One region of the Rhizobium sp. RCC_161_2 genome, then DNA from elsewhere that is predicted to be linked to it. Evidence: riboswitches for the same ligand, from Rfam matches in the RefSeq annotation. Region 1 holds a riboswitch; each other region holds the start of a gene.

Region 1 (7,434 bases):
TCGGGTCGAGGCCGGTGACCCAGCCGCTGGAAATATAATTCGTCAGGTTCTGGTTCTGGCTGTCGGCAACACCATCGAAGCGGATGGCGATATCGCCCGGGCCTGTCGCCATGACTGCCTCGACCTTATTGTCGATGCGGAAGTCGGGCGGCACGTCGAAGCGGATGCCGAGCCCGCCATGCAGGAAGGTCTGGCCGCGCACATAACCTTCCTCCGGGCTGTCGCCATAGAGCAGGCCATCAATGCCGTTGAGATAGTAATCGCGTCCGGTGTCGCCGACCTTGCCTTCCTCGCCGAATTCGCGGGCATGCGCCTTGGCGAGATCGATGCGCTGCGGCGTGCTCGGATGGCTCGACAGGAAGTCCAGGCTCTGGTCGGCGTCGGAATTCGCCGTCATGAAGCGGCTGTAGTCTTCCATCGCATTGAGGAAGCGCGCTGCTGCGTAAGGGTCGTAGCCGGCCTGGCCAAGCGTGCGGATGCCGATCTCGTCGGCCTGCAGCTCCTGCTGGCGCGAGAAGGCGGCGAGCCGCAGCTTGCCGCGAGCGAGTGCCTGCTTGCCGGCGAGATCGCTCGACAGGACCTCGGCGACGACGCGGCTGGCGATGACCTCGGCCTCTTCGCGCTTCTGGCGCTCGATACCATGATTGGCGGTGACGTGCGCCATCTCGTGCGACAGCACGGCGGCGACTTCCGAGGCGTCGTTGGCAAGCGCCAGCAGGCCGCGCGTGACATAGAGATAGCCGCCGGGCAGCGCGAAAGCGTTGATCGAGGGCGAATTCAGGATGGTGATGCGGTAGGACTGCTGCGGATTTTCCGAGACGCTGGTGAGCGCGCCGGCGATGCGGGCAACGAGGCGCTCGGTCTTGGCGTCCTTATATTCGCCGCCGTAACTTGCCAGAATACGGGGATGCTCGCGGGCGCCCATCTGCGCGCGCGGATCGTTCTTCTGCACTTCGGAGACGATCTGCGGATTGGCCGAAGGCGACACGTTCGGCTGATAGGACTGGTCCATCACCGACTGGCAGCTATTGAGCACCGTCGCGGCGAGAAAGACGAGAGCGAAGCGGCGCGCATGGGCCGCGGTAGTCGCACTGATCCTTCGTCCCGCGTGCTTACTCTGCTTCAGTGCCTGTATCCCACTCATCTCGCTGCCATACCGGCTGGGCGCCAACTTTGTTTGATCATGCCAGACTTGCTTACTCATGATCGGGCCGATCATAGCCGCGTGTCGTTTAAGATTGCATCCATCGCGATCAGACCTGAGTCCAACCGGATGATCCAAGCTTTTGCTGTAGCCGATTTCGGCAGCCATTGCATAGCGAGACTCCGCTTAATTGTGACTGCGTTGTATTTTGGCAAGCATTTACCAGGACTTTCAACCGGATGCCGCGACGAAATTAAGGCAAAATCGCCGCTGAAATGCTGCATTGCGCCTAATGTTGTAAAAATGTGGTCAGCGCCGGGATGCCGTCCTGGGTCAGGAAGCGGTCGATGGGGGCCGAAAGCCGGATCGCGCCGCCGTCAATGAAGACGGCGTGATCGGCAAGACGCCGGACTTCCGAGGGATCATGCGAGACAATCAGCACCGTATTGCCGGTTTCGCAGTGGAGCGTGGCCAGAAGCTCGGCCATGCCGGAGCGCAGGCCGGGATCAAGCGCGGCAAAGGGTTCGTCGAGCAGCAGGATCGGCTTGTCGCGCACCAGTGCCCGGGCAAAGGCGGCGCGTTGCCGTTCGCCACCGGACAGCGAGCCCGGCTTGCGCCGCTCGAAACCGGCAAGGCCGACACGCGCCAAAGCTTCCGATATCCGTTTCCGATCCTCCGTCGAAAGCTTCAGTGACGGGTTGATGCCGAGGCCGACATTGGTGAAGAGATCGAGATGGGCGAAGAGGTTGTTGTCCTGGAAGACCAGCGACACCGGCCGTTCGGAGGGGGGCAGGCCTGTCGCGTCCTGCCCGGCGAGCAGAATGCGGCCACGGTCCGGCGTCTCGAAGCCGGCGAGCAGATTGAGGAAGGTCGACTTGCCCGATCCGGATGGGCCGGTGATGGCGATGATCTTGCCTTGCGGCAGATCGCAGTCGAAGCGGAAATCATGCGTACCGAGCCGCAGCTCGACGCCGGTCATCGCAATGCTCCGTTCCGCCATGTCTTGCCCGTCAGTCATTCCGTCTGCCTTCGTCCTCATGCCTGCCCTGTCCGGCTGTGCCGGCGATGGTCAGCAGAAGACATACCAGCCCCAGGATGAAAGCAAGCCCGTCGGCATCGTTGGTGCGATAGCTGCCGAGCTTGCTGTAGACCAGCCAGGGCAGCGTCATCAGGCTGTCGGAGCCGAAAAGAGCGACGGCGCCGAGATCGCCGAGCGACAGCGCCATGGCGAAGGAGAGGGCCGTGAAGAAGGGTTTGCGCAGGCCGGGCCAGTCGACGAGGCGCAGCCGCGCCGCGCCTTGAAGCCCGAGACTGGCGGCCAGGCGTTCGGTGCGGCGGCGATGAATGACATAGGCCGGCTCGATGACGCGGATGACGAAAGGCAGCGCCATCAGGGCGTTGATGACGATAATCAGCAGGGCGGCGAAGCGGGCGGGATCTCCAAGTGGCCGCAGCGCCAGAAACCATCCGGTCGCCAGCACGATCGGCGGCACCAGAAGAACCAGCGAGGAGGTGCCGCTCAGGACCATCGCCAACCCGCGCAGGCCGGGTGTTTTTCGGCGTTCGGCCGATATGGTCGCGCGGGCGCGGACAATGGCGAAGGCGGTCAGAACTGCCAGGAGGCCGGCGGCAAGGGCGATGGCAAGGCTCGTTGCAGTCGCCTGCAGGAAGATCGTCTGGCTGACGAGCTTGATAAGATCGGCCTTAACGCCAGTGACGACGACCGAGGCGAGCGGCAGGCCGATGAACAAAGTGGCAAGCAGCAGCAAAGCGCCGTCGATCCATCTCGCGGCAGGCAATGTCCCATCGATCCGCCGTGTCGCGCGGCCGCTCGTCAGCCCGTGATCGTCCGGTGCCGGCATCAGCGCCATCGCGCCGAGAATGGCGGCGGTGACGGCGATTTGCAGCAGTGACAGCGTGACGGCCCGGCCGGGATCGAAATCGAAGCGCAGCGCCTGGTAGATCGCCACCTCGATCGTGGTTGCCGCCGGGCCACCGCCGAGCGTCAGTACCAGCGTGAAGCTGGTGGCGCAGAGCATGAAGATCAGGCCGGCGATACCAGGAATGAGGCCGCGCAGCACCGGCCATTCGATGAAACGGAAGACGGAAGCGGGGCGCATGCCGAGCCCACCGGCCATCAGCCAATATTCCGCCGGCACGCGCTCCAACCCAGCCAGCATCAGGCGGGCGGCCAGCGGCAAATTGAAGAAGACATGCGCGAGCAGGATGCCCGTCAGCCCGTAAATGCTGACCGGCTGCGACAGACCGAAGCCCGTCAGCGCCTGATTGAGAATGCCCTGACGTCCCCAAATGCCGAGCAAGCCGAGCGCACCGATCAGCACCGGCAGGCCCATGGGGACGGCCATCAGCCGGATCAGCCAGAGCCGGCCGGGAAAACGCGGCTGTCGGGCTAAAGCGCGGGCGACCGGGATCGCAAGGAGGATGGAGAGCAGGGTGGAAAGCGTCGCCTGCAGCAAGGTGAAGCGCAGGACGCGGAGAAGATAGGGATCGGCAAGCGGATTGCCGCTGCCGGATCCGATGCCGGCGGCAAGCAGGGTGACGATGGCGACACCGACAAAGACAGCGATGCCGGCGAGGCTGAATGCCCCGCCGGCAATGGCATGTCGTCTCTCGGGTGCCGTCAGGATCATGTCGACGTCAGTTGGTGCTGGTGGCAGCCAGCCATTCGTCGATCCAGGCCTTGCGGTTCTTCTCGACTTCGTCCGGGCTCATCAGAAAGGTCTTGGCGGGAACGACCAGCTTGCCGAAAGCATCCGGCAGCGGCTCGGAGGTTGCCGAGACCGGCATCATCCAGTTGTTGGTCGGGATCGTGTCCTGGAAGCCCGGCGAGACCATGAACTTCAGGAAATCGCGGGCGAGATCCTTGTTCGGCGACGACTTGATCAGGCCGGCCACTTCGATCTGGATGTAATGACCTTCGGAGAAGGAGGCTGCCTGATAGCGATCGGTCTTTTCTTCGATAACGTGATAGGCCGGCGACGTCGTATAGGAGAGCACCATCGGCGCTTCGCCCTTGGTGAAGAGGCCATAGGCCTCCGACCAGCCAGGCGTCACCGTCAGGATGCGGCCCTTGAGCTTCGTCCAGGCGTCTGCCGCCTTGTCGCCATAGACCGACTTGACCCAGAGCAGCAGGCCGAGGCCCGGCGTCGAGGTGCGCGGGTCTTCGATGACGATCTTCTGCGACGGATCGCCCTCGACCAGTTCCTTCAGGCTTTTCGGCGGGTTCTTGATGGTCTGAGTGTCGTAGATCACGGCGAAATGGCCGTAGTCATAGGGCACGAAAACGTCATCCTTGAAATCGCCGGGAACCTTGAGGGCCGATGTGTCGACGCCGCTCGTGTCGAACAGGCCGGTGTCCTTGGCCTCACTGACGAGGTTGGTGTCGAGGCCGAGAACGACGTCGGCCTTGGTGCCGACACCTTCCAGCTTCAGCCGGGAGAGCAGCGCCACGCCGTCGGTGACGCTGACGTAGTTGACCGTGCAGCCGCAGGTCTTCTCGAAGGCGGCCTTGACCTTGGCGCCCGGACCCCACTCGGCGGTGAAGCTTTCATAGGTGTAGATGGTGAGCGTCTTGTCGGCGGCCTCTGCGGCCTGCGCGGCAAGAAGCGTGGTGCCGGCGGCAAAGGCCAGGCCGGCAAAGAATGTCATCAGCGATCGGTTGGGCATGGCAGCGCCTCCTCTTGGTTTCGTCTTGAACGGGAAAAGGGCGCTATGATTTCGTCACGCGTCTAATCCCTCCGCCGGTGTTAGCCGGATCAGGTTCCGCGGGTTGGCTGGTGAAAGCCTCTCAGCCAGATATCCGATTGGATACAAGGCACCCCGTTAGAGCGTTGGCAGATTTAGCCCCGTGACGAAGGGATGACAAGGGGGATGATTCCCTTGTCGATTGCGAGGATGCGCGACTTACTCGGCGGCGTGGGCAACGGCCTGGCTGTCGATCTTCTTGGTGGCGCTCGGAAGCTGGACGTTCTTCAGCGTGAGCGCTGTCAGCAGACCGGCGAAGCAGATGGCGGCGGCGGTCATAAACAGCGGGCTGAAGGCGCTGGCGTAGGCGCTGGCGACCGCTTCGCGCGTGGCGTCCGGCAGGGCGGCCATCATCTTCGGCGTCAGCTCCTTGATGTTGGGAACACCGGGGATCGAGACGCCGACATTGCCGAGCTTGGCGGCGATGATGGCGCCGTAGATGGAGATGGCGATCGAGGCGCCACCCATGCGCGACAGCGTTACGGCGCCTGTGGCCGCTCCGACGTCGCGGCTGGCGGCGGTGTTCTGGATGCCGATGACCGGCACCTGCTGGGCAAGGCCGATGCCAATGCCATGCAGCAGCATCAAGGCGCCGATAAAGGCGATCGGCGTGCCGGCATGGACCTGTGCCAGTGTGGCGAAGGCGACGGTGCTGCAGGCGGCACTGGCAATGGCAAAGGGCTTGTAGCGACCCCTCGCCGAAATCAGCCGTCCGGCCGAGAGCGAGCCGCAGACGATGCCGCCGGTCAAGAGGATGAAGAGCAGGCCGGCGACCGATGGCGACAGGCCGGTCGTCGTCTGCAAAAAGAGCGCGAAATAATTGACCATGCCGATCGCGACCGCGCCGCTGGTGATCGAGATGATCAGAAGCAGGCCGAAGGTCGGGTTGTGGAACAGCGTCAGCGGCACGATCGGCTCCGGAGCGCGGCGTTCGACGAAGACCCATGCGAGTGCTGAGAGCGCGCCGAAGGCGATAATGCCGAGGCATTGCGGCGACAGCAGCGAACCGAAGAGCTCGGTGCCGTCTGCGGCAAGCACGATGCTGGTGGTGGTGAGCGCAAGCAGGATCGCGCCGGCATAGTCGATCTTCGGCTTACGGGCCGGCTTGCGGTAGGGCAGCATGAAGGCGAGGCCGGCAAGGACAATGAAGCCGATCGGTACGTTGACGAGGAAGATCGAGCGCCAGCCGAAGAGATCGCTCATCGTGCCGCCGAGAACTGGGCCGATGGCGCCGGACGCCATCAGGACCAGGCTGGAATAGCTCTGATAGCGGGCGCGCTCGCGCGGCTCGAAAAGATCGGCGTTGACGGCGAAGATCGACACCAGGATGCCACCACCGCCGAGGCCCTGCAGGACGCGGGCGGCGATCAGCGTATCCATCGAAACAGCAAGACCGCAGACGGCCGAGCCGACGGTAAAGATCGCGATCGCGGTCATCATCACATATTTGCGGCCGAAGAGGTCGCCGAGCTTGCCATAGACCGGCATGACGGCGGACAGGGACAGCAGATAGGCAGAGCCGATCCAGCCGAAACGCTCCAGATGTCCGAATTCACCGACGATCGTCGGCAGTGCCGTCGAGACGATCTGGTTGTCGAGCGTTGCCATGAACATGGCGGTCATCAGGAAGAGAAATAGGATAAGCCGGCGGCGGTGATCCGCAACGAGCGGCGCGGGCGTAGTCTGCATGTCCATGGAACGAGAAATCCGAGCTTGCCTGGAGTGCCGCGCGTTCGACCGAACGGGCATGGGTCGCTCCAGTTCCTGAATCCGCAGCATCTTGCTTTCGGGTAGGCTATTCGAGGGCAACATGTTGCAAGGCAATATATGTGCTATTGGCATATAATTGTCAACGGCAGATGAATGCCGTTTGCATATTTTAATGTCTGCCCATCTTTGATATGCTGGCGGAATGACATCAGCAACGACCACACGAGAAATTGAAGCTACGCCGCTGCCTGAAGACGAGAACCTGCTGCGCATCGGCCAGGTGATGACGCGTATGCGCCTGATGACGGGCCGCCGCATGATCGGGCGGCTGGCGATCCAGAACGTTGCGCCGGGCCTGGAGCTTTCGCATCTCGACGTCATCGATGCTGTCAGGCGGGCGGAAGTGTCCGGTGAAGTGACCGTCGGGGCAATCGCCGAGATCCTGCGCATCGACCCCTCGCGGGCAAGCCGCATCGTGGCGGAGATGGTGACGCGCGGCGTGCTGCGCCGCAAGGCATCGCAGGCTGATGCGCGGCGCATCGTGGTGGTACTGACGACGCTCGGCCAAAGGTTGCTCGCCGAAATCCAGGCGCAGAAATTTGCCCTCATCGAAGGCATTCTCGCCGATTGGCCAGCCGAGGATATCGAGGTCTTTTCGCACCTGTTCGACCGTTTCATCGGCGGCTATGAGCATGCTTTTCAGACGCGTCTCAAGGAAACGGGAGACTGAATGGCGGCTTGGCGCTGAAGAGCGCTCTTCCTAGGGACATGTCTTTGCGCTATGGGCTTGGCACATGAGCCAATCCACGACCTTC
Region 2 (7,434 bases), on a different contig from region 1:
AGTAAGAGACAGCAACGGGACAGTGCTTGCCGACGGCGACAACGTGACCCTGATCAAGGATCTGAAGGTCAAGGGGACATCCGTGACTTTGAAGCGCGGCACGCTGATCAAGGGCATCCGGCTGACAGGCAATGAAGACGAGATCGAATGCCGGGCTGAAAAGATCAAGGATCTGGTTCTCAGAACCGAGTTTCTGAAAAAGGCCTGATGTTGCGTCATTGCCGTTTTCGTAAAAACGGCAATGACTTGCAGATGACGGTAGCAGCGAAGCTTTAGCGATGCTATCCGAAGACCAACCCGCCATCCACGATAAGGTTTTGACCGGTTACCGCCCGTGCCCAGGGGCTTGCGAAGAAGAGGACGGGGTCCGCCGCCTCTTCCGGTGTCGTCACGCGACGCAGTGGCGTATTCGCCGCAATGAGATCGAACACGGCTTCCGGTGTGGCGCTGCTGGCATCGGTGGTGCGGAGCAGGCCACCCGACACCATGTTGACCGTAATGCCCTGAGGCCCGAGTTCGGCGGCCGCCGTTCGCGTCAGCGACAGCAGGGCGGCCTTGGCGGCTGTGTAATCATGATAGGGCACGACCGGGTTCTGAAAGAGGTTCGTGCCGATGGTGATGACACGGCCGAAGCCTGATCTCGCCATGGAAGGGCGTGCCGCCTGGATGAGATTGAGCGCACCCTGCAGGGCGGTGTCGAGTTGCGCGGCAATGGCCGTCCAACTCAATGCGTCGAGCTTCGAACGGGCGTCGCCGTTGAAGCTGAAATCGGCAAGCGCATTGTGGACGATCGTCGTTGGTGCGCCGAAATGCGCCGTGACTTCCTCTATCAGTCTTTTCGTTTCGTCCAGGCTGCGGATATCTGCCTGGAACGCCTGGGCATGGTCGCCAAGCCGGGCGGCAAGTGCTTCGGCAGGTTCGCGGCTGGCGCGATAATTGATGGCGACTTTGGCGCCTTCGCGGGCGAAGGCTGCTGCGATCGCCGCGCCGAAGCCTCGGCCAGCGCCGGAGACGATGACGATTTGCTGATTAAGAGGCAGGCTCATTTTGTACGTCCTTCTGTGGCTGGCCATAGCGCGTGAAAATGCTGAACCGGCCCGTGGCCACTGCCAACCGAGAGCGTTCCGGCTGCGGCGACCGCGCCGGCGAGATAGTGCTTGGCGGTGGCGACTGCTTCCGTGAGCGTGGCGCCTTTGGCGATCTCGGCGGCCAGGGCGCTGGACAGGGTGCAGCCGGTTCCGTGCGTGTTTTTGGTCGGAACGCGGCTGGCTTCGAACCAGGTCAGGCCCTCGGGGCTTGCAAGCACGTCGGGGCTCTCATCGCCATCAAGGTGGCCGCCCTTGATGAGGACGGCCAATGGCCCGAGCTTCGCCAATGCTTGAGCTTGCCGCGCCATCGCCTCGCGGTTTTCAGCGACCGGTTCGTGCAGAAGGGCCGCTGCTTCTGGCAGATTGGGTGTCAGCAGCGTTGCGAGCGGAAGGAGCCGCTGGGTCAGGACATCAACGGCATCGGCGGCGAGCAGCGCGGCACCTCCCTTGGCGATCATCACCGGGTCGAGGACGATCGGAACACCTCGATGCGGAGCGAGCGCGCCGGCGACGGCCTCGGCGATGGCCGCGTTCGCGATCATGCCGATCTTGACGGCGTCGACGCGGACATCGGCAAAGATGGCCTCGATCTGATCGGCAACGAATTGCGGCGGGACGAGGTGGACGCCGGACACACCTTGCGTGTTCTGTGCCGTCAGGGCAGTTAGCGCCGCCATGCCATAGACGCCACGCGCCGAAAATGCCTTCAGGTCCGCCTGTATGCCGGCGCCGCCGGAGGGATCCGAGCCGGCGATGGAGAGTACGTTTCGGATCATTGGCGTGCTTCCCTGATAGCTTTGGCGATCTCGGCGGCTGCGGCCTGCGGGTCCGGCGTGCCGCATATGGCTGAGACGACGGCGATCCCATCAGCACCGGCTAACAGTGCTTCGGCCGCATGCCCGGCCTTCAAGCCGCCAATCGCGACCGACGGAACGGGGCAGAGATCGATCATACTGGCAAGGCCCGAAAAGCCGATCGGTTGCTTGTGGTCAGGCTTTGTCGGCGTCGCGAAAACCGGACCGATCCCGGCATAGTCCACGAGGGCGGGATCGATAGCCGCAGCAAGTGCCTCGGTCTCCACCGATAGGCCGAGGATCATTTCCGGGCCGATCCGGCGGCGGGCGGTAAGGGCGTCCATGTCGTCCTGGCCGATATGCAGGCCGTCGGCCCCGATCGCGATTGCCGCTTCGACATCGTCATTGACGATCAGGCGTGCGCTCGTGCCCGCCAGCGCCTGCTTCAGCGCCAGACCGGTTTCGATCATGCCCGCGGTCGAGGCATGCTTGTCGCGCAGTTGCACGATGGTGGCGCCACCGGCGACTGCGGCGCGGGCGGTTTCCACCATGCCGGTATCGGCGCAGAGCACCGGATCGAGGACGAGATAGAGGGAAAGATCGAAGTGCTTCATAGCGAGGTGATCCTTGCTTCGCTGTCGACCGCCTTTTCATCAAGCGCGGTCAGCGCATCAAGGAAACGCCATGAAAACGAACCGGGTCCGTCGGCTAGGCGGCCCGCCCGTTCGCCTGCCACGGCGAAGTAGGCGAGTGCCGCCACCGTTGCGGCGAGTGGCTGATCCGGTCTTGTCGCCGCGAAGGCGCCGATGAGGCAGGTGAGCGAGCAGCCGAGCGCAGTCACCTGCGGCATGAGCGGGGAACCGCCCTCGATACGGCTTGCCTTGTTCCCGTCGGTGACGAAATCCGTGGCGCCGGTAACGGCAACGATCGATCGATGTTTTTGAGCCAGCAGGATGGCGGCTTCCTCTGCCAATTCGACTGGATCGCGGCTATCGACGCCCTGGCCACGACTGGTGCCGCCGGCAAGCGCAATGATTTCCGAGGCATTGCCGCGGATGATTGTCGGCTGCAGTTCCAGCAACTGCGCGACCGATCGGCGCCTGAAGGATGTGGCATAGTGTGCCACGGGATCGAGAATCCAAGGCTTGCCCGCCTTGTTTGCCGCCTGCGCCGCCGACATCATGCCGGCCAGCCAGCCGCTGGAAAGCGTGCCGATATTGATGGTCAAGGCGCCGGAGATTTCGGCGAACTCGCCAGCCTCTTCCTCGGCATGCACCATGGCGGGCGAGGCGCCGGCGGCGAGCATCACATTGGCCGCAATGTTCATCGCGACGAAGTTGGTAATGCATTGCACCAGCGGAGGGTTTGCCCGCATGGCGGTCAACAGGCTGCCTGGAGTGGTGTGGTTTTGCATATCGCGCCTTTCGGGCGGGGCGAGACGCAAAGGGAGGCGACGCAAACAGGCCGGGACCCCGAGCGACTCCCTCCGCCAGCATGATCTGGTTCAGGTTCAAAGGGTACTTCTCAGCCCGTCATCGACGGACGCCCCTGTCTCTCATCTCCGTCTTTCTCGCAGAGAACGATTGTGCTGTCACCAGAAAATCGTCGGGCGTATCGCAATCGGGGTGAGCTGAGGCGAGCAGCACGGCGGAGTAGCTTCGCTACCCATGCGTCGATTGCATGGGTGCAGTGATACCTTAGCTATGCAAATGCCGAAGGCTTTGCACTATATCGTACTCATCGAAGCGAACGGAGCGCCAAGCACGGCAGCTCAGCTTTGAATGCCCTAGGAAAGGGGATCATCATGAACGTAGCACGCTCTTTCAATAATTGGCTCAAGTATCGTCAGACGGTCGCCGAACTGGGCCGTATGTCCACGCGCGAACTGCATGACCTCGGCATCGGCCGCAGCGAAATCCGCAACGTCGCCCGTGCGGCCGTTGTTCGCTAACAGCGTAAAACGCTGATCTACAGTCGAAATTCTGCTGGCGCCTGCTTCTTCCCGAGCGGGCGCTTTTGTTTTGCGTGCATGCCAGGCGAAGCTCGGCCTTTCGGTTGAAGGATCTGTGGCCTAGAAGCTTCCTGCTTTTCGCATAACGCATAGCTGCCTTGCAAATAAATGCCTATGAAGTAAGCAGATCTAGTGTATAGTCATACTTATCGAAGTGATGCACCTCCTCCCGCAGAGCTTCGATGATGCAGGCGCCCTTATCCTCCTCCCAAGGTCGCCTGCGGGAACAGCAGCACTCCTCCTCCCAGCTGTTGTTCGGTTCTTTTCGAAAAGCCTGCCGCACCTCCTCCCGCGGCAGGCTTTTTCGTTTTGAGCCTGCATCAATCGTGCCGCTGCCCCGGAGCTGAGTTTCGGCAGCGGCTCGGCTGGAAAGCCACTTAGATCCTGATGCGCAATTCCTGACGCCAATGTGATCCAGCCCTCTCGTAAAAATTGATCGTGTCCCCTATGTGCGTAATGAAGAACGCGCTAGATCGGTCGGTACATCGCAGTTGTATCTGCCGAAAATCAGGAGTTTGAGCATGACCGATTCTGCCGAATACACGCCGCCGAAGATCTGGGTCTGGAACAAGGCGAACGGAGGCCAGTTTGCCAATATCAACCGCCCGATCGCCGGGCCGACGCATGAGAAGGAACTTCCGGTCGGCCGCCATCCCCTCCAGCTCTATTCGCTGGGAACGCCGAACGGGGTGAAGGTCACGATCCTTCTCGAGGAGCTATTGGCTCTCGGCCATAGCGGCGCCGAGTATGATGCGTGGCTTATCAAGATCGGCGAAGGCGACCAGTTCGGAAGCGGTTTCGTCGACGTCAATCCAAACTCCAAGATTCCGGCGCTGCTGGATCGCAGCGGTCCGACCCCGATCCGGGTCTTCGAATCCGGCTCGATCCTGACCTATCTCGCCGAGAAGTTCGGCGCCTTCCTGCCGACTGAGCAGCCGGCTCGCGCCGAATGCCTGTCGTGGCTGTTCTGGCAGATGGGAAGCGCGCCCTATCTCGGCGGCGGTTTCGGCCACTTTTACGCCTATGCGCCGACGAAGATCGAATATGCGATCGACCGCTTCGCCATGGAGGTGAAGCGCGAACTCGACGTGCTCGATCGCCGTCTGGCCGAAAGTGAATATCTTGGAGGTAAGAACTATACGATCGCCGATATCGCCGTCTGGCCTTGGTATGGCGGTTTGGTGAAGGGCTGGCAGTATGGCGCGGCCGAGTTCCTCCAAGTGCAGGACTACAAGAATGTCCAGCGCTGGGCGGAAACGATTTTTGCCCGGCCTGCTGTGAAGCGCGGACGCAAGGTCAATCGACTGTCCGGCGATCCCGCCGACCAATTGCATGAGCGCCATGACGCCAGCGATTTCGACACCAAGACCCAGGACAAGCTTACGTCTGCAGGCTAAGCAACCAGCTACTTCGCCTTTGAGCCCGTCGCCACCATGGCGGCGGGCTTTTCATATCTGCGACGACCGAGGCCTGTCCGATCGGCACGTCAGCCTCGCTCCATCTTGTTTGGCCTAATGTCTCATGGACATTGATACGCGCATTCGCAGCGCGTCGACGAAGGACCGCAAGGGGAATGCCGCGCATGCAAAAGAGCTTTGACGACCATGTTTCCGGCCTCGCCTCGAGTCGCCGGCTGGACAATGATCGTTATGCGCTTCTCGCTTGCCTCGTTTCCGGCGGAGACGAAAGGCTCGATTGCGAATCGGTGACCGGCCTCAACATGTATGGCCATGGTCCATCGCCTCGGCCGCTCGACCTTGCCTTCGGCTCCTCCACCGCATCGACCATTTCTATGCCCGCCTTCGCGGCAGTCGGTGCCTATCATTCGAAACTTCTGCGGGAGATGGAAACGTATCCCGCCGCTGATATCTATGCGCAGGAGATCGCGAAAGTCCGGACAGAACTGCGGCACTTGCTCGGCCTTGATGGCAGCTCGGAGCAAGTGGACGCTGTCATGGCGACATCGGGCACCGACCTTCATCTTTTTGTCGCCGCGCTGCTGGCGCGCGAGGATGACCGGACATTGATGACCATAACGCTGATGGGCAACGAAACTGGAAGCGGTGTCATGGCCGCGGCCGCCGGCCGGCACTTCATGAGCCGCGTCAGTAGCGATCGCCCAGTTGCCAAGGGCGAAGAACTTAGCCCCGGACAGGCGACGCGCAACACCGCCGTCGCGGTGCGCAACCCCGATGGTACCTTGCGCAGCGATGACGAGGTCGAGAGCGAATTGAGGGGACTGATTGAACTCGCCCGCGCCGCCGGTCTCAGATGCCTCCTGGTCGTGACGGATGTCTCCAAGACCAGCTTGCTGGCGCCGGGTCTGGAAACGGTGTTCCGCCTGAAAGCGCGTTTCGGCGACGTGCTCGATATCATGATCGATGCCTGCCAATTCCGGGTTTCCGCCGCCACGATCCGCGCCTATCTCGCCCAGGACTTCCTTGTGGCGCTGACGGGATCGAAGTTCCTGGCCGGGCCGATTTTCAGCGGGGCGCTATTGTGCCCGCCGCGATTGTCGGCTCGCCTGAAGCAGCGGGCTTTGCCGGCGGCGCTTGCCGATTATTGCGCGCAAGCGGATTGGCCGGAGGGCTGGGTGGCCAGGGACGGATTGCCGCATTGCGCCAATTTCGGTCTGCTGCTGCGATGGAAGGCGGCATTGTTCGAATTGAAGCGTTTCCTCAAAGTGCCCGAGGAAAAGGTGGTTGCTGTCCTGTCCACCTTTGCAAAAGTGGTGCAAGCTCGACTGGAGCGCGACGACGCCTTTGAACAGCTCGATACGCGCGCTATAGATCGAAATCGTCTGGGAGATAGGCCGCGCGGATCACGTTGGGACGAAATCCCGTCGATCTTTTCGTTCTACCTTCGAAACCCCTATAGCGGGGGTATTCTGCCAGCGGCGAAGACTGCCGCCGTCTATAAGGACCTGGCGGTCGAACAGGGTTGTCTTGCGCCGGTGCGCCTTGGTCAGCCGGTTCGCTGCGCCGATTTCGGCGATATGCCGGCGAGCGCCCTGAGAATCTGCCTGAGCGCGCCGTTGATCGTTCAGGCCTGCGAGAGTACGCAGGCGCTGGGAAGCCTGATTGATCAGGCCATGGCGGTGCTGGACCGGACGGCCCTCGTTGCGGCGCAATTGGCACCCAGGTCGGAGGCAATCCGTGCATCGGGCGCCTAAAGACTAGCCTCTTTTTGCCGCGATCAAGCGGCGGCGCGATGCTCGTCTCTTGCCGTCGTCCAGACCTCGCGTGCCGCATCGGCATTCATCGCGGCGATGGCTATGCCGACGATAAGGTCCGGCCAGGCGGAATGCCACAGGAACGCGGTCACCACACCAGCCGCGACGATAGCTATATTGGCAAACGCATCGTTGCGGGCAGAGAGAAACGCGGCGCGTGTCAGGCTGCCGCTATGGTCACGAAAGCGAACCAGCATCATGGCGCAGGAGAGATTGACGACGAGCGCGCCGAGGCCGGTCAAGGATAATGGCAGCGGCTCCGGGGCAACCGGAACCATGAATTTATGCCAGGCGGTCCAGATGGTTGCC
Region 3 (7,434 bases), on a different contig from region 1:
ATGGATGAAGTCGCATCCTTCTTCGATGGCAAGCTGCCAGTAGTCATTGATGATGAGCTGGCATTGATGCGCCGCGCAGATCGCCTTAGCCCTTTGGATTTCGGCGCGTATCTCCGGCGGCGTGCGATCCTTGATGCGGAGCTGTACCAGCTTGACGCCGAGCGGAACCAGCCGGGCGATCCAGTCGGCGCTGTCGACGATGAGGTAGAAGGGGTCGAGCCTCATGCGAAGACCGCCTTTCCGATCACCGGCGTCGATGGCACTGCCATGTCGCGCGGCTCCAGCATGCCGGCGCCAAAGGCCTGCCAGCCCGCATCGATCGCCTTGGCAAAGGCGCCGGCCATGGCGGCTGGGTCGCCGGCGCCGGCAACGGCGGTGTTCAAGAGCACCGCATCGAAGCCGAGCTCCATGACCGTCGTCGCATGCGACGGCCGGCCGATGCCGGCATCGACGATCAGCGGCACATCAGGGAAATGCGCCCGCATCGCCCGAAGAGCAGACAGATTGAGCGGCCCGGCGGCGCTGCCGATCGGCGCGCACCAGGGCATCAGGACCTTGCAACCCGCGTCCAGCAGCCTTTCGGCCACCACCAGATCGTCGGTCGTATAGGGAAACACCTCGAAGCCCTCGCTGGCGAGAATGCGCGCTGCCTCCACGAGCCCGAAGACATCCGGTTGTAGCGTGTCGTGATTGCCGATCACTTCGAGCTTGATCCAGTTGGTCTGGAACACCTCGCGGGCCATTTTGGCCGTCAGCACGGCTTCGGAAACCCCATGGCAGCCGGCGGTATTGGGAAGGACTCGGACGCCGAGTGCGCGGATCATCTCGAAGAACGCGCCGCCATTGCGCCCGCCGGCGGTCTCGCGGCGCAAAGACACGGTTACGATCTCCGTTGCCGATTGTCTGACGGCCTCGGCGAGAATGGCGGGAGAGGGGTAGCGGGCGGTGCCCAATAGAAGGCGCGACGCGACTTCGGTTCCATAGAGAACAAGCATGGGTCAGCCTCCTTGCATCGGGGTCAGAATTTCGATCCTGTCATTGTCATTGAGGGCGCGGTCGGCGCGATCCTCGCGATGAACGAGTTCGCCGTTGACGGCGGTCGCAAGCCAGTCGCCCTCATAGTCCAGCGTAGCCAGCAGCTCGGAAAGCGTCGTGACAGTGATAGTCTGGGGCTCGCCATTGACGATCAGTCTCATGGGGAATGCGCTCCTATGATGGTTCGGGAAAAGACAAGATCAGCGGCCTCAGCGGCCATGGCCGGTGCCAGCAAAAAACCGTGGCGATAGAGACCATTGAGGATGACTGCGTCTCCCTCTCGCCTGACGCGCGGAAAATTATCGGGGAAGGCTGGGCGGATACCGGCGCCGGTCTCAATGACGGCGGCATCCGCAAAAGCCGGGTGCAGGGCATAGGCGGCGTTCAGCAATTCCATCAATGAACGCGCCGCGATTGGCCCGTCGAACTTGGTCTCGATCATCGTTGCGCCGACCATGAAAAGGCCGTTGCCGCGAGGCACGATATAGACGGGAATGCGTGGGTGCAGCAGCCGGACAGGCCTGATGAGTTCGACCTCATCGGTCCGAAGGTAGAGCATTTCGCCTCGCACGCCTCGCAATTCGCGGGTCTGTCCGATGCGTGCTCTGCCCGTGCAGTCGACAATATCGTCGAAATCCTGTCCGCCTGCAGTCTCGCTGACGAAGGTGACGCCTTGCCTGCCGAGCTTTTCTTGCAGTGCGCTCAACACCCGCCGCGGATCGAGATGAGCTTCGCGGGGAAAGAACAGGCCCTGCCGGAAGCGTCCGGTAAGCGCCGGTTCCAGTGTGGAAATCGCGTCTTCCTCCAGCCATTCATAACCCGTCGTGCGGCCGGCGAAGCGCTTCAGCTCACCATGATCGCGCGCCGGTGCGACCACCAGCGTTCCGTTGCGGACGATGTGTCCCGGGAGGATAGCATCCCAGCGCTCACTGGCGTCGAGGCCGCGTGAGAGCACGGCTTCCTCGGCGCTTTCACGTTCGCACCAGGGCGCGAGCATCCCGCCCGCGAGCCAGGATGCGGCGCGACCGAATCCCGGGCACGGATCGAAGACGCTCACCTCCGCACCACGCGCGCGGAGTTCATGTGCGACCGTGAGGCCGGCGACGCCGGCCCCTTTGACAAGGACGCGCATCTCAGCCGGCCGAGGGCTCGACAGCATCGACCGGCATATAGAGATCGCCACCCTCGCGGTATTTTGCCGCCATCGCCTCCAGACCTTCCTTCTGTGCCTCGGCGCGGATGTCGTGCGAAATCCGCATCGAGCAGAATTTCGGGCCGCACATGGAGCAGAAATGCGCGACCTTGTGTGCCTCTTTCGGCAGCGTCTCGTCGTGGAAGCTGCGCGCGGTTTCCGGGTCCAGCGAGAGGTTGAACTGATCCTCCCAGCGGAATTCGAAGCGGGCGCGCGACAGCGCGTCGTCGCGCAATTGCGCGGCCGGATGCCCCTTGGCGAGATCGGCGGCGTGGGCGGCGATCTTGTAGGTGATGACGCCGGTCTTGACGTCGTTGCGATCCGGAAGACCCAGATGTTCCTTCGGCGTGACGTAGCAGAGCATCGCCGTGCCGAACCAGCCGATCATCGCCGCACCAATGCCGGAGGTGATGTGGTCGTAGCCGGGTGCGATATCGGTCGTGAGCGGCCCGAGCGTATAGAAGGGCGCCTCGCCGCAGACCTTGAGCTGCTTATCCATGTTTTCCTTGATCTTGTGCATCGGCACATGGCCGGGGCCTTCGATCATCACCTGGCAATCCTTGGCCCAGGCGATCTTCGTCAACTCGCCAAGCGTTTCCAGCTCGGCAAACTGGGCCGCATCATTGGCGTCGGCGATCGAGCCGGGGCGCAGGCCGTCGCCAAGCGAGAAGGAGACGTCATAGGCGCGGCAGATATCGCAGATCTCTTCGAAATGCTCGTAGAGGAAGCTCTCGCGGTGATGATGGAGACACCACTTGGCCATGATCGAACCGCCGCGCGAGACGATGCCGGTGACGCGGTTGACGGTGAGCGGGATGTAGTGGAGCCGCACGCCGGCATGGATGGTGAAATAGTCGACGCCCTGTTCGGCCTGCTCGATCAGCGTATCGCGATAGACCTCCCAGGTCAGGTTCTCGGCAATGCCCTCAACCTTCTCCAGCGCCTGGTAAAGCGGCACGGTGCCGATCGGCAGCGGTGAGTTGCGGATGATCCATTCGCGGATATTGTGGATGTTGCGGCCGGTCGAAAGGTCCATGACGGTATCGGCGCCCCAACGTGCCGCCCAGACCATTTTCTCGACCTCTTCGGCCATCGACGAGGTGACGGCCGAATTGCCGATATTGGCGTTGATCTTGACCAGAAAATTCCGGCCGATGATCATCGGCTCGGCTTCTGGGTGATTGATGTTGGCCGGGATGATCGCACGTCCCGCCGCCACTTCCTGGCGGACGAATTCCGCCGTCACATGGTCCGGAATATGGGCGCCGAAGCTCTCGCCGTCGCGGACCATGGCCTCTGCTTGCGCCCTGCGGCCGAGGTTTTCGCGGATGGCGATAAATTCCATCTCGGGCGTGATGATGCCGGCGCGCGCATAGGCGAGCTGGGTGACGGCCTTGCCGTCCTTTGCCCGCAGCGGCTGGCGTAGCGTGGGAAATTCGGGCGTCAGCCTGTCGCCGCTGGCAAAGCCATTGTCTTCCGGGCGGACATGGCGGCCCTGATAGGCCTCGACGTCGCCACGGGCGAGTACCCAATCACGACGGAGTTCGGCAAGACCCTGCTCGATACGGATATCGGCGCCCTCGATCGTATAAGGGCCGGAGGAATCATAGACGATGACCGGCGGCTCGCCCGAGGTCGGGTGGAGGCTGATTTCGCGCATCGGTACGCGGATGTCGGGGTGGATGTCTCCGGGAATGTAGATCTTCCGGGATGCCGGCAAGGGGCCGGTGGTGACTGTCGGGGTTACATTCTTTGCGGCGATATTCATGGTTTGAGGCTCCAAGTTGCGATTGGAGACCCAGTCCTCAGCCGGAATGATGAAAAGACGCCGGCCAAGGATTCCACGCGTGAATCCATAAGCCTTTCGAGCGCTTGCACCGTCCCTACGCCAGTATGAACTGGATCAGGTTCAACGGGTCACTGCGCCACAATCGGCAAAGCCGAGTTGTCCAGCAGTATCTCAGCCCCTTGCCGGGACCCCCCTGGTGAATGTCGTGAAGGCTATGCTCTCGGTTCGGGTGATGTCAACCCCACAGGTGAAGCAATGAGACCGAAGCATGGCCGCGAGGCGCTTGATGTCTTCGAGGACGAACCCCGTGTGCCGGAGGAGCTGTTCGACGTGGACAACGTGCTTCTTGCACCGCACCTCGGCAGCGCCACACACGAGACCCGGCGGGCAATGGCCGATCTGGTGCTTGCCAATCTCGACGCCCATTTCGCCGGCATACCGCTGCCGACAGCTGTCGTCTGAAGAGCTGAAGCTGGATCTTAATGGAGAAAAGATGAGCGGACGCAACGCCGCTCATTTGATCTGTGACCTTATCAGGGATTGAATTTCTTCAGCCATTCCAGCGTTGCAGGAACCAGGTGGCTGTCGATCGTCTGCGGCCCGGTAAAGGCGTTGAAGACGTGATCCATGTCGAAAACGTCCAGACGCTCCTCGCCATCATGATAGTCGAGGAGGACCTGGCCGGATGCCGGCTGAGGCGTGACGGTCGTATCCTTGCTGCCGACAATGACTTGCAGCGGGCCGGGGTAATGCGCAATCGCCGCGATTGGGCTGGTGGTCGGCATTTCCTTGAAGAAGGACGCCTTCAGTGTGGTATCGACGCCCCAGGGCAACCTAGCGGTGATCTCCGTGTCCGGCGGGCTGGTCAATCCTTTCGCGACATTCTCTGCACCGAGGAGGTTGCCGTAGGTATAAAGCGGCGTCACCACCGGCGCCCATAAGGTCACCGATTTGACCTCCGGTCGCGCCCTGGCCACATGAGCGCCAACGAGGCCGCCCTGGCTCCATCCGAGGATAGATATCCTGGAGCCGTCGACCTTGTCGCTGGCCGTCAGCCAGTCCACCGCCGCAATGCCATCCTTGATCTGGCCGGAGAAGGTGGTGTCCGCCCATTTGCCGTCGCTCTCCCCGGATCCGCGGAAGTCGATCCTCAGGCTCGCATAACCGCTTTCGGCAAGAAGCCGGGCGCTGCGGGAAAAGACCCCGTCCTTGGTGTCCTTGATTGGCAGTTCGTCGCGCGAGCCACTAAAGCCGTGGAACATGACAACGACGGGTGCTTTGGGGTTGCTATCGATCGTCGCTAGAGTGCCGATCACCTTTTGCCCGTCGACGCTAAAGGAAACCTTCGTCTCGGCGGCGGACGCGAAACTGGAGATGGCCGCCACGGCCAGGCACACGAGCCCAAATTTGCTCGCCTTCGTCATTCCAAACATATTAAATCCTCAACGGCCACGGTGTTGCAAATACCGATGAAGACTAGAGAAAAAGGCAGTGCGGTCAAGGACAGGCCGGGGTGTTGTTACGCCGCAGTCCCACCCGTCACTTGGCGGCTTTTCCGGCTCTCATGCAGCAGCCAGTCGCGGAATGCGATGACGCTGTGTTTTTGCGACTTGCGCTCCGAATAGACGGCCCAATAGGATTCGCTGGAGCGAACGGGCTTTCCGAGAGGCAAATGCAATTCGCCGCTTTCCAGTTCCCGCTCGACATATTGCACCGGCACGACCGCGAGGCCGAGACCGCTGACGGCAGCGTTGATGAGCATTTCGCTATGGGCAAAGCGGACCCCCTGGATGGCGCCGCTGTAGCTCAGATTGGCGGCCCGCAGCCAGTTGAGCCAGAGGCTCGGCCTGCTGGCATTCTGAAGCGTGGGAAACCGGGCGAAATCGAGCCAGTCGAGCTTCGTCGTCGCCGGGATCAGCTTCGGGGAGGCGACGACGGCAAGCTCCTCTGGAAACAGCAAGGAGGCGCGCGCATTCCGCCAGGAGCCCACCCCTCGCAGGATGGCGATATCGATCCGGCTGTGGTCGAAATCCAGCTTGGGATCGACCAGCATGATCTCGATCGGCATATCGGGATTTCCCTGTACAAAGCCTTCGAGCCGCGGTGCGAGCCACCGCGCGGCAAGCGTGGGATAGGCGCCGATCATCAGCGATGCATCGGCCTTGCGCCCGCGCACGACGTCGATGGAAACCTCCTCCAGCTTGTTGAGCGTCTGTTCGATCTCCTGGAAATATTTGGCGCCGGGATCGGTCAGCACGAGCCTCGATCCGGAGCGCTCGAACAGCCGGACGCCGAGATAGCGTTCGAGATTCTGGATATGGCGGCTGATGCCGCTTTGCGTCATCGCAAGCTCCTCCCCCGCCTTCGTAAAGCTCATGTGGCGAGCAGCAGCTTCGAATGCTTGCAGGGCCGGTAATGAAGGAAGGAAGCGACGCATGAAGTCCCTATTATGTCTTCGGCATGACAAATACTCATGACGAACCGAGTTTTCAAGTTTTGTGTTTTCACGCGCGGCAGGCCATTAATCGGGCAATTGTAACAGGTGCGCGAAAAATAGACGCCCGCAAAGGAACGAGAAACTTGCAAGCCCGCTTTTGCGACGGCGAAGCTCACACGACAGGCGTCGGATGCGTTGCAAAACGCGCCTCTTCGATCGTCGGACAAGAGCTTCAAACCGAGCTTTAGGCATCGGAGCGCGGGAGCTGATCCTTCCTATTGCAAACAAGCACTCCATCAATCATCAAACAAAAAGGGGAATGAACATGATGAAACGCAGAGATTTCGCAGGCCTCATCGGGGTCGCCGCGACCGGTGCCGCAGCGGTGGCATTGTCCACGCCCGCCCTGGCGCAGACGGCGCCGAATGAATCGACGTTCGACCGGATCCGCAATAGCAAGAAGCTGCGCGTCGCCGGCATCGTCGGGACCGAGCCCTATTACCACAAGGACATCGCGACTGGCGAATGGTCCGGCTTCTGCATGAGCATGGCGCGCGATCTCGCCAAGTCGATGGAAGCGGAAGTCGAGATCAGCGAGACGACCTGGGGCAACGCGGTGCTGGATCTGCAGTCGAAGAAGATCGACATCATGTTCGGCCTAAGCCCCACGCCCAGCCGGGCGCTGGTTGTCGAATTCACCCGCCCAATCATGCAGAACACTTTTACCGTCATCGCCAAGCCCGGTCTGGAGCCGAAGACCTGGGACGAGCTGAACAAGCCGGAGATCCGCGTCGCTGTCGATATCGGCTCGACCCATGACCTTTTTGCGCGCCGCGTCCTGCCGCAGGCGACACTGGTCGCGCTGAAGACGGCCGACGAGGCGACGCTTTCGGTTCAAGCAGGTCACGCCGACCTGGTGATTCAGGTCGCCATGCTATCGCTCGTGACGATCAAGAAGATCCCAAATCTCGGCAAGATCTT

The links. A riboswitch is a leader RNA that binds a small molecule or an ion and turns the genes downstream of it on or off. The one in region 1 is predicted to bind thiamine pyrophosphate.
Region 2: it holds a riboswitch for thiamine pyrophosphate, as region 1 does, so the genes downstream of both, thiM (hydroxyethylthiazole kinase) here and thiB (thiamine ABC transporter substrate binding subunit) in region 1, are expected to answer to the same signal.
Region 3: it holds a riboswitch for thiamine pyrophosphate, as region 1 does, so the genes downstream of both, thiC (phosphomethylpyrimidine synthase ThiC) here and thiB (thiamine ABC transporter substrate binding subunit) in region 1, are expected to answer to the same signal.

What each region holds. Positions count from the first base shown of each region.
Region 1 covers NZ_JBFUPL010000007.1:238,789-246,222, forward strand. The annotation lists gene AB6803_RS19510 (M48 family metalloprotease) at 1-1,012, opposite strand, end outside; gene AB6803_RS19515 (ATP-binding cassette domain-containing protein) at 1,434-2,162, opposite strand; gene thiP (thiamine/thiamine pyrophosphate ABC transporter permease ThiP) at 2,155-3,795, opposite strand; gene thiB (thiamine ABC transporter substrate binding subunit) at 3,803-4,831, opposite strand; TPP riboswitch at 4,881-4,997, opposite strand; gene AB6803_RS19530 (MDR family MFS transporter) at 5,069-6,604, opposite strand; gene AB6803_RS19535 (MarR family winged helix-turn-helix transcriptional regulator) at 6,822-7,349, shown strand; gene AB6803_RS19540 (thiamine diphosphokinase) at 7,414-7,434, shown strand, end outside.
Region 2 covers NZ_JBFUPL010000001.1:537,522-544,955, forward strand. The annotation lists gene AB6803_RS02360 (alkylphosphonate utilization protein) at 1-208, shown strand, start outside; gene AB6803_RS02365 (3-oxoacyl-ACP reductase) at 282-1,046, opposite strand; gene thiD (bifunctional hydroxymethylpyrimidine kinase/phosphomethylpyrimidine kinase) at 1,043-1,864, opposite strand; gene thiE (thiamine phosphate synthase) at 1,861-2,496, opposite strand; gene thiM (hydroxyethylthiazole kinase) at 2,493-3,296, opposite strand; TPP riboswitch at 3,347-3,442, opposite strand; gene AB6803_RS02385 (DUF1127 domain-containing protein) at 3,687-3,833, shown strand; gene yghU (glutathione-dependent disulfide-bond oxidoreductase) at 4,415-5,290, shown strand; gene AB6803_RS02395 (hypothetical protein) at 5,476-7,065, shown strand; gene AB6803_RS02400 (cation transporter) at 7,089-7,434, opposite strand, start outside.
Region 3 covers NZ_JBFUPL010000006.1:175,065-182,498, reverse strand. The annotation lists gene AB6803_RS17440 (thiamine phosphate synthase) at 1-225, opposite strand, end outside; gene AB6803_RS17435 (thiazole synthase) at 222-995, opposite strand; gene thiS (sulfur carrier protein ThiS) at 999-1,196, opposite strand; gene thiO (glycine oxidase ThiO) at 1,193-2,167, opposite strand; gene thiC (phosphomethylpyrimidine synthase ThiC) at 2,169-3,995, opposite strand; TPP riboswitch at 4,090-4,221, opposite strand; partial or broken gene AB6803_RS17415 (2-hydroxyacid dehydrogenase) at 4,287-4,478, shown strand; gene AB6803_RS17410 (alpha/beta hydrolase family protein) at 4,550-5,449, opposite strand; gene AB6803_RS17405 (LysR substrate-binding domain-containing protein) at 5,536-6,453, opposite strand; gene AB6803_RS17400 (transporter substrate-binding domain-containing protein) at 6,779-7,434, shown strand, end outside.